Regions from separate parts of the Enterococcus sp. DIV0755b genome, predicted to be linked through region 1. Evidence: predicted binding sites of a transcription regulator. Region 1 holds the regulator's gene; each other region holds the start of a gene.
What was found. Region 1 encodes NrdR, which represses ribonucleotide reductase genes. Its sites were predicted from a motif close to ACACNATATATNGTGT; they were not measured.
Positions count from the first base shown of each region.

Region 2: IGI65_RS00345 (deoxynucleoside kinase) is a predicted target of NrdR. The motif match lies at 1,848-1,863, and genes of this name have one in related genera.
Region 3: nrdH (glutaredoxin-like protein NrdH) is a predicted target of NrdR. The motif match lies at 2,071-2,086, and genes of this name have one in related genera.

Region 1 covers NZ_JBIOQN010000001.1:2,046,735-2,050,021, reverse strand. The annotation lists gene mutM (DNA-formamidopyrimidine glycosylase) at 1-378, shown strand, start outside; gene coaE (dephospho-CoA kinase) at 384-980, shown strand; gene nrdR (transcriptional regulator NrdR) at 1,383-1,859, shown strand; gene IGI65_RS09800 (replication initiation and membrane attachment family protein) at 1,878-3,251, shown strand; gene dnaI (primosomal protein DnaI) at 3,251-3,287, shown strand, end outside.
Region 2 covers NZ_JBIOQN010000001.1:46,402-49,688, reverse strand. The annotation lists gene mvaD (diphosphomevalonate decarboxylase) at 1-423, opposite strand, end outside; gene mvk (mevalonate kinase) at 416-1,351, opposite strand; gene IGI65_RS00345 (deoxynucleoside kinase) at 1,882-2,541, shown strand; partial or broken gene IGI65_RS00340 (magnesium transporter CorA family protein) at 2,630-3,287, shown strand, end outside.
Region 3 covers NZ_JBIOQN010000001.1:2,667,352-2,670,638, reverse strand. The annotation lists gene nrdE (class 1b ribonucleoside-diphosphate reductase subunit alpha) at 1-1,597, opposite strand, end outside; gene nrdH (glutaredoxin-like protein NrdH) at 1,778-2,002, opposite strand; gene IGI65_RS12875 (FeoA family protein) at 2,338-2,808, shown strand; gene feoB (ferrous iron transport protein B) at 2,810-3,287, shown strand, end outside.

The sequences.
Region 1 (3,287 bases):
AAAACAAAGCGAGAAATTAAACCAGCCTTACTCGATCAAAAAATGGTGACAGGTTTAGGAAATATTTATGTAGATGAAGCTTTGTGGCAGGCTAAAATTCATCCTATGCAGCCTTGTGATACATTAACGGATTTAGAAATTAAACAGTTACGTTTAGCTATTATTGATGTTTTACAAAGAGCTGTAGCTGCTGGCGGAACGACTGTGCGCACTTACTTGAATGCCTTAGGAGAAGCGGGTAAATTTCAACTGTCATTAAATGTTTATGGCAAAACCGGTCAACCATGTCCCCGTTGTCAAACACCAATTGAAAAAATTAAAGTGGCACAACGCGGTACGCACTTATGTCCCCACTGCCAAAAATTAAGCATGAGGTGAATAGCATGGGATTTATCTTAGGAATTACCGGTGGTATTGCTAGTGGTAAAAGTACCGTTGTCAATGTTTTTAAAGAAAAGGGCTTTCCAATTGTGGACGGTGATATTGTCGCACGACAAATTGTAGAGCCTGGAAAACCAGCCCTAGCAGCGATTAAAGCAGCCTTTGGTTTAGAAGTGATATTACCAACAGGTGAACTAAATCGCAAAAAATTAGGGGAAATAGTCTTTCAAGACAGCGATAAACGTCAGCAACTGGATCGTATACTAAATCCGTATTTGCGTCAGCAGATAAAAGCGGAGATGGCTTTTTGGAAAAACAAAAGTCCGTTAGTTATTGCCGATATTCCGTTAATGTATGAAGGTCATTATGATCATTATATGGATGAAGTTGCAGTAGTGTATGTTGATTTTTTGCAACAAAAAAAACGACTGATGGCGCGAGATAATATTGATGAAAAAACCGCAGAAGCAAAAATTAATAGCCAAATGCCATTAGCTAAAAAAAGAGCGTTAGCTGATACTGTTTTTGATAATAACGGCAGTAAAGAAGAAACGGTGCAACAAGTATTAAATTGGTTGGAAAATCATTTTGAAAAGTAACCATAATTTGCTTTATTCTTTTTAATAATATGTAAGGTGTGAGGTGTGACAAAAGTCTTGTCGCACCTCATTTTTATTAATGTGAATCGTCTTCTGAAAATAACGTCTACTTTAATAAGTGGAAATTTTTCATCAGTTTTTTTGCGAAATACTTTTGCTAGATGCAAATGATAGCCTCGACTTTATTTCCTTTTTTAGTCGAACCCTTTAAAACTACAAAGGGACTGTGTTATTGACAATAAAATAAATAGCCAAAACTATTTTCTAAAAAGTTTATCAGTTTTTAAAATAATCTATTAAAAGCAGATAAATCCAGTCTTTTCTTAGGTACAAGACAATACAACACAAATTTTTTCTGTTATAATATAAGCAAAATTCCTAGAAATTAAATGAGGTGAGAAGATGCGTTGTCCAAAATGTCACCATAATAGTTCACGGGTGGTCGATAGCCGTCAAACCGATGATGGCCGTACAATCAGAAGAAGAAGAGAATGTGAAAATTGTGGCTTTCGTTTTACTACTTTTGAAAAAATTGAAGCAGCTCCTTTATTAGTGATCAAAAAAAACGGTGAACGAGAAGAATTTAACCGCGAGAAAATTTTACGTGGGCTGATTCGTTCAGCTGAAAAACGACCGGTTGCAATGGAGCAGATGGAACAAATTGTTGATCATGTAGAAAATCGGATACGCTCATTAGGTGAAAATGAAGTATCGACGACTTTAATCGGCGAATATGTCATGGAAGATTTGGTGGATGTTGATGAAATCGCCTATATTCGTTTTGCCAGCGTCTACCGCCAATTTAAAGATATGTCAGTTTTCTTGAAAGAATTACAGGATATCGTGGCAAAAGCTAACGGAAAAGATGAAACACAATAAAATTGGAGGCTGCATTTTTTGGAATATGCTTATGAAGCCAACTTACAACCAAAAACTGTTTATGAAGTAAAAAAAAGTGTTCCCCTCACTAGTGAAGGACAAAAGGCTTTAGTCAATTTGTACCAACCAATTATTGGCGCAGATGCTTTGGCTTTGTATTTTTGTTTATTACAAGACTTTGAAGATACACAAGAAAAATATACTCACCTGGAATTGCTTAATGCATTAGACATGGGAATTGGCACCATGAAGATTGCTAAAAAGCGTTTAGAAGGAATTGGTCTGTTAAAAACGTATTATAAAGAACAACCAGAAGTGGCCTTTTTATATGTTTTAACAGAACCACTGGCTCCAAAAGAATTTTTAAAAGATGAACTGATGTCTTTTTTATTAGTCGTAAAAGTTGGTCAAAGTAAGTTTCGCCAGTTAAATCGACGTTTTAATTCTCTTGTGATTAACACGGATGGCTTCCAGGAGGTCACGGCAAAGTTTGGTTCTGTTTATAATTTTTCTCAAAGCGAATATCAAGCCAATCAAAGCCTAGTAGAGAAAACTACAAGTGCTTTAGCAAACGAGCAGACAAGTCAATTACCTTTAGACGATAAACAGCTAAACTGGCCGTTATTACGAGATTTAGCCACCAAAAAATTTATTAATCCTGCCCAATTGACCGATACTTTGAAAAAGAGTTTACTTTTATACCACGAGTTGTTTGGCTATGATGAATTGCAATTAACTAATTTGATGGCTGAAGCGGTGGCTCTGACAGATGGTGTGATCGATCAGCGAAAATTAAAAAATATCGTTTATAAACAAAGCCAGCATCTGTTACCTGATAAAAAACAAACCAACCAAAATTATCAAAGTGATGAGCAGATAAGAAGAAAAAATACCTTGATGGCTCAAGGTTTTACGCAAGCTGATTGGCAGACCATTCTTGATAGTGAACGTTTGGCACCGATGGAGTATTTAACAGCGCTAAAAGCGGCTAAAGGTGGTTATGTAACCAAAAATGAAGAATGGTTATTAACCGACTTAGTAAGTAAATCACCGTTACCGCCTGCTGTAATTAATATCTTGTTAAATTACTTATTGGTAGTGCAAAATAAAGCACAATTACCCCAAGCGTTAACCAATCAGATCGCTAACGACTGGTCGCAAAATAAATTCAAGACACCAGAAGAAGCGATTTTGTATGTCAGAACAACTGTCAAAGAAAAACAAGTTGCTAAAGAACAACGGAAAAAAACAAGTGGACGTCCTCAAAATATTGTGAAAAAAGAAGACTTACCCGACTGGTCAAAAAATCAGGCTAGCAGTGATCCTAGCCGTAAAGCTGAAATTGATAAAATGATGCAAGAGTACTTTAATGATGAAGAAGGTGAGAAATAGTGGAAGATGTTGGTAAGGGTGTTAATGAACTGTTTG
Region 2 (3,287 bases), 2.0 Mb from region 1:
GGCCGAACCTGAACCGCGGCGGGCCAAACGAGACAAATCTTTGTCAGATAAATTTAGTTGCAGCGCTTGATTACAAGCTGCCGCAAGCGCCGCTAAGCCACTGGCAGAAGATGCTAAACCAGCAGCGGTTGGCACATGATTGTAACTTTTAACTTCTGCAAAAAGTGGACAATCAGCTTTTTTACGAACTAAATCTAAAAAGCGACTAATTTTTGTTGTTCCCGCTTCATCTTGTAAGACATCATCTAAATAGAAAATATCTGTAGTCAATTCCTCTGAAAAGGTGACCGATGTCTCAGTATAAAAAGCATCAAGGGTCAAAGAAAGACTATTGTTCATGGGAATAATTAAATCTTCATCGGCTTTGCCCCAGTATTTGATTAAAGCGATATTGGTATGTGCTTTGGCACTTCCTTTAAGCATATTGATAAACTCCTAATTCTTGAATCCAAGTTGCTTTGGCACCTTGGTTAGTTAATGCGGTAGCAATTTTTTTAGCCGTGGTGTAATCAGCAGCTAAGGCAATCATACAGCCGCCTTTACCGCCACCAGTTAATTTTGCGCCGAGTGCACCATTTTTTGTGGCTACAGCAATTAAATTATCTAGTGTTTGATCGCTTACTTGTAAAGCAGCTAAATTTTTTTGAGCGGCATTCATTAATTCGCCCAAATAACGGGCTTGATTATTTAAAATCGCCTGTTTGGCTTTTAAAGTCAAATCACCAAGTTCTTTAATCAAAGCGCTAGTGGTCTTTTTATCTTGTTCAAAGCGCTGTGCTACTGCTTTGACTGTCTGGCGCGTTTTACCCTTGACGCCAGTGTCGGCGACAATTAAAAAAGCGCTAAGGTTAATAGGAAAAGTTTCAAAAGCGGCACCTTTTTGAAATAAGATTGGTTCACTGCCGGCAGTCGCAGCGGCATCGATACCACTGGGATTACCATGAGAAATTTTCTCCGCATAATTCACATACTTTAACAGTGTTTCATGGCTCACGGGTGAATTTTGCCAATCAAAAAAAGCGCGGGTAATCGCTACCGCCACTGCAGCGCTAGAACCCATCCCTCTTTCTGCGGGGATTGTACTTGAAATGGTAATTTGCACAGGGGGAGCAGTGAAATCGTGCCGTAATTGACGAATCAATGTTTTAATATTCTCCAAACTTTTGGGTGCTTTGATAAGGGGGCCAACAAAATAGCCAGAACGTAATTGATCATAAGGATGGTCTGTTATTTCAGCTGTTACATGGGTTGGTTGAAAAGGAAAGGCAATCGCTGCTTCACCATAAACTACAGCGTGTTCACCCATCAAAATAATTTTACCATTGGCATTCCCTTCACCACTGGATTTCATGCAAATGCCTCATTTCTACTTTATTTTTTAAGTTTTTATCTATTCCGCATGCTAATTTGTGACATGCGAGCAAATATTCTTTTCGTCTACTTTAAAATATTGCGCTTTTCACTCTTAAGAAACAATAGTTTTATTATCTTTATTAGCTGTCAGAAGATATTTGCTGATTTTTTCTATTAGAAAATTATGTACTGCTTGTCTATTCTACTAAAAATTTGCTGAATCGTTAAGGCTTTATGAAAAATTTCAAGGCTTTTCAATTTTTTCTTAATAGTTTTTTTTAACTTCTTTTTCTAATTTACGCTTTTAAAAGCTAAAAATATAGAAAGTTGTCTTTACTAAATTAAATTAAAAGTAAAATAATTAATAGCACTTTGGATTGATTTTGAAACCGCACGGCGAATAGATTTTGACAAATAAGTCGGTATTTTGGTGAGTATTTTCTTATTTGACGTAACTAAATGTTGTGGGGTATAGTGTTGCAAGTAGTGATAAACCACAATATTTAGTGATAGGTGAGTTGGAGGTCCATGAGTGTGATTGTATTAGCAGGTACCATTGGCGCAGGTAAATCAAGTTTAACTGAAATGATAGCCAATCATTTAAACAGTGAGGCATTTTATGAATCAGTTGATGACAATGAAGTTTTGCCACTGTTTTATCAAGATCCAAACAAATATGCGTTTTTATTGCAAATCTACTTTTTGAATAAGCGCTTTGATAGTATTAAACAAGCATTACGCCATGAAGATAATGTGTTGGATCGTTCAATTTATGAGGATTCATTGTTATTTCATTTAAATGCCGATTTAGGCCGTGCGACAGAAACAGAAGTACAAGTGTATGATGAATTGTTAGCCAATATGATGCAAGAATTGCCTTATGCGGCGCAAAAAAAACATCCTGATTTGTTAGTTCACATCAAAGTTTCTTTTGAAACTATGTTAGCTCGGATTAAAAAACGGGGTCGTGATTTTGAACAGTTAGAATATGATCCAAGTTTATATGATTATTATAAAGAATTAAATCAGCGATATGATGCATGGTTTGAAAATTATCATGAAAGTCCGAAATTGCAAATTGATGGGGACTTATTGAACTTTGTAGAAGATGAAGCAGCTGCAAAAGAAGTCATTCAATTGATTGATGATAAATTGGCAGAAATTCGTCAAATGGAGTTTATTGGTTAAAGGAAAAAACGCTAGAATCCAGACTTATGAGTAGGGATTCTAGCGTTTTTTGTTATAATTAGACTAAGTAGATAAGGCGGGGTGAAAAATGGAACATAAACGAGAGTTTAATAATGGCGCCTCATTTTGGGTACAAGTCGATAACCATAGTGTTACGACCTTGACAGAGCTGCAAGAAAAATACCAACTAAGTGATGAGATGCTAACCTATTCATTAGATAAAAACGAACGTGCTCGCGTGGAGTATGACGCAGAAGAACACGCTTTTTTATTAGTCTATAATGTGCCGCACCGGCATAAAACAGATAATCACTATGAGACAAGCCCGATGACATTTATCATTAAAGAACATCATCTGTTTTCATTTACGACAGACCATACTGGCTATGTCACGGATATGATGGAAAATTTATTGCATAAAAGCAGTAATCAAAGCGAATATAGTTTACTTTTTCATACCCTTTTTTTAATTTCAGATTCCTTTTTTCCTTTAATTGAAGAAGTGAATAGTGAAAGGATGCGCTTGAATCAATAACTAAGAGAACGCACCACGAATAAGAACTTGCTGGAACTGTCTGACCTTGAAATTGGGTTAGTTTATTTAGTAACTGCGACAAAGCAAAATGCGGTTTTGTTGCAACAAATTCGAGCTTTGAGTATTTTCCATCGCTTACATGATAATGAAAAAGAGCAGTTGGATGATGCTTTAATTGAGGCTAAACAAGCGGTGGAGATGACGAATTTAG
Region 3 (3,287 bases), 620 kb from region 1:
CAATATATTTATCAAAATAGCTGCCATCGGCGTAAGCTGATTTTTCAAAGTTGTAAAAAGATTGCTGGCGTTCTTTAGCGATTTTGTTACTTTCCACTAGGGTCCAATAGTTTAATAACATAAAATAAATATCGGTAAATTCAACAGACTCTTTGGAACCATACACCAAATGATTTTTGGCAAAGAAAGTGTGTAAACCCATACCGCCAAGTCCAATCGTATGAGCCTGCTGGTTCCCATTGGCAATAGAGGGAACCACATCAATATGCGAGTTATCCGTTACAAAAGTCAATGCGCGAGTCATCGCTCTAACTGATTTACCAAAATCAGGACTATCCATTAAGTTGACAATATTTGTGGAACCTAAATTACATGAAATATCAGTTCCTAAAACTTCATATTCTTGACGACCATTTAAAACAGAAGGGGTTTGGACTTGTAAAACTTCTGAACATAAATTACTCATAATAATTTTGCCGTCAATCGGATTTTCACGGTTGGCGGTGTCGATATTGACAATATAAGGATAACCAGATTCTTGTTGCAATTTAGAAATTTCATTTTCTAATTCCCGCGCTTTGATTTTTTGTTTCCGGATATTAGGGTTTTTGACCAAATTATCATATTCTTTGGTGATGTCAACATAAGAAAAAGGTACACCGTATTCTTTTTCAACACTATAAGGACTAAACAAGTACATATCTTCATTCTTGCGAGTTAATTCATAAAATTTATCCGGCACTAAAACACCTAGAGATAATGTTTTAACCCGAATCTTTTCATCCGCATTTTCTTTTTTGGCAGATAAGAAAGCCATGATGTCAGGATGAAAGACGTTTAAATAAACCACGCCGGCACCTTGGCGTTGGCCGAGTTGATTGGAGTAACTAAAAGAATCTTCAAACAGCTTCATAACGGGCATAACACCACTAGCTGCACCTTCGTATCCTTTAATTGGTGCGCCAGCTTCCCGTAAGTTTGATAACGTAATACCAACACCGCCACCAATGCGGGAAAGTTGTAATGCAGAATTAATACCGCGCCCGATCGAGTTCATATCATCAGTAATTTGAATAAGGAAACAAGAAACTAATTCTCCCCGACGCTTACGACCAGCATTTAAAAATGAAGGGGTAGCCGGCTGGTAGCGTTGGTGAATCATTTCATCGGCTAAAGTCATTGCCAATTCTTCATCACCATCGGCAAAATACAAGGCGTTAATGGCAACACGATCTTCATAATTTTCTAGATAAAAAGCACCATCGTTAGTTTTTAAGGCGTATTGGGAATAAAATTTATAAGCTGCCATAAATGATTTAAAAGTGAAATTTTGGGCTAATAAAAAGTCATAAAGTTTCGTGATAAATGCTTGAGAATATTTCGTCAAAAATTCTGTTTCTAAATAATCCTCAGCGACTAAATAATCCAATTTGTCATTAAAAGTAGCAAATTGCTTTGTATTAGGAAGAACATTTTCGCTAAAAAATGCTGCCAATGCTTCTTGATCTTTATTTAAAGGGATTTGACCGTCAACAGGTCGGTTAATTTCGTTATTCAGCTTATAGTAGCTGACATCTTTAAGCTCTTTTAAACTCATGGAAGGACCAACTTTCTTTTTCAGACTCTTAAGATAAAAAAATGCGAAAAAAAGAAGGTGTCCCGCAGATTTTGAAATAATAAAAAAAGCAACTGGTAAAATATGCAACACGTGTTTAAAAAACACTAGTGTAACTGTCCAGTACTATCTTAACTGCGGTACAACCTTAATTAATTGTGTTTAAGAAGCAAGACTGCGTAATTGATCAGGTCTAAAGCCGATAATTGTAGTCTCGCCTGCAGTCGTTACCGGTACACTTTGGAAACCTTGTTCTTTTAGAAAGTTCAATGCGGTAGGTTCTTCATCTATATTAACTTCTTTAAAGTTGACGTGATTTTCAGTTAAAAAGCGTTTAGTCATTTTACATTGCATACAGTTGTTTTTAGAAAATAAAGTGATAGTCATAATAGTTGCCTCCTTAAAATTCTTTATATACTCAGTATAGAGAAGTGGTAGTAAATGTCAATCAAAAAACACTAGATATTGTGTTTTGTAATATTAAACATACTATACATTGTGGTTTTGTGTTGATTAAGTGTTTCCAATAGCACAAGGACAAGTTTTCTTTCTCGTTTTCATGAGACGAAAATGAAGTGGTCTAGCTCGAAACAAGAATAATTATTACTATGTGAAAAATATTACAATTTTGTCGATTTTATTGACTTTAAGCGTGACAAACCTTATTCTAAATGAGAATAATTATCAGTCGCAATTGGGTTTTTCTTTATAAAGGAGTAATAATGCAAAAGTTAGCAGAAGTCGCACCAAATCAAACGTTTATTGTGAAAAAAGTAGCAGCGCCTACTGAAGTTCAAAAACATTTGCAAAACTTAGGTTTGTTGCCTGGAAGTCAGGTAGTCTTATTAAAAAGTAAGGGACAAGATGGAATCGTATTAGTGCAAAATACTCGGTTGGCTCTAGATCAAAGCATACTAGCAGCTATTTGTGTGGAACCAGCGATTGAAAAAAGTGAAATCTTATCGTTGGATCAATTAGCGGTCGGCGATAAAGGAAAAGTAATTAAAATATTTGGTGAAGGGGCAGTTAAGCGCCGTCTGATGGATATGGGCTTAACTAAAAACGTGCTTTTAACAGTACGAAAATTAGCGCCTTTAGGTGATCCGATTGAAATTAATTTACGAGGTTACGAATTGTCGTTGCGTAAAAGTGAAGCAGAATATATTTTAGTAGCTTTAATTAAGGAGGGATAGGATGAATCAGCTGCAATTTGCTTTAGCAGGTAATCCCAACAGTGGTAAAACGAGTACGTTTAATCAATTAACAGGATCCATGCAGTCGGTGGGAAACTGGCCAGGGGTAACAGTTGAACGTAAATCAGGTAGTTTAAAAAAGCAAAAAAATATTACTATCCAAGATTTACCTGGAATTTATTCATTATCCCCTTATACCCCAGAAGAAATTGTCGCAAGAGATTACCTTTTAACCGGTATGCCCAATACGATTATTAATATCGTTGATGCGACGAATCTAGAGCGCAATCTCTACTTAACGACACAACTCATGGAAACTGGTATTCCAATCGTTTTAGGTTTGAATATGATGGATTTAGTCAAAAAAAGCGGTAAAACTATTAATATTGCTAAGTTAGCTTATGGTTTAGGTATTCCAGTTGTCAGTATGAGTGCGTTAAAAAAACAAGGCTTAGAAGAATTAATTCACCAGAGTACTT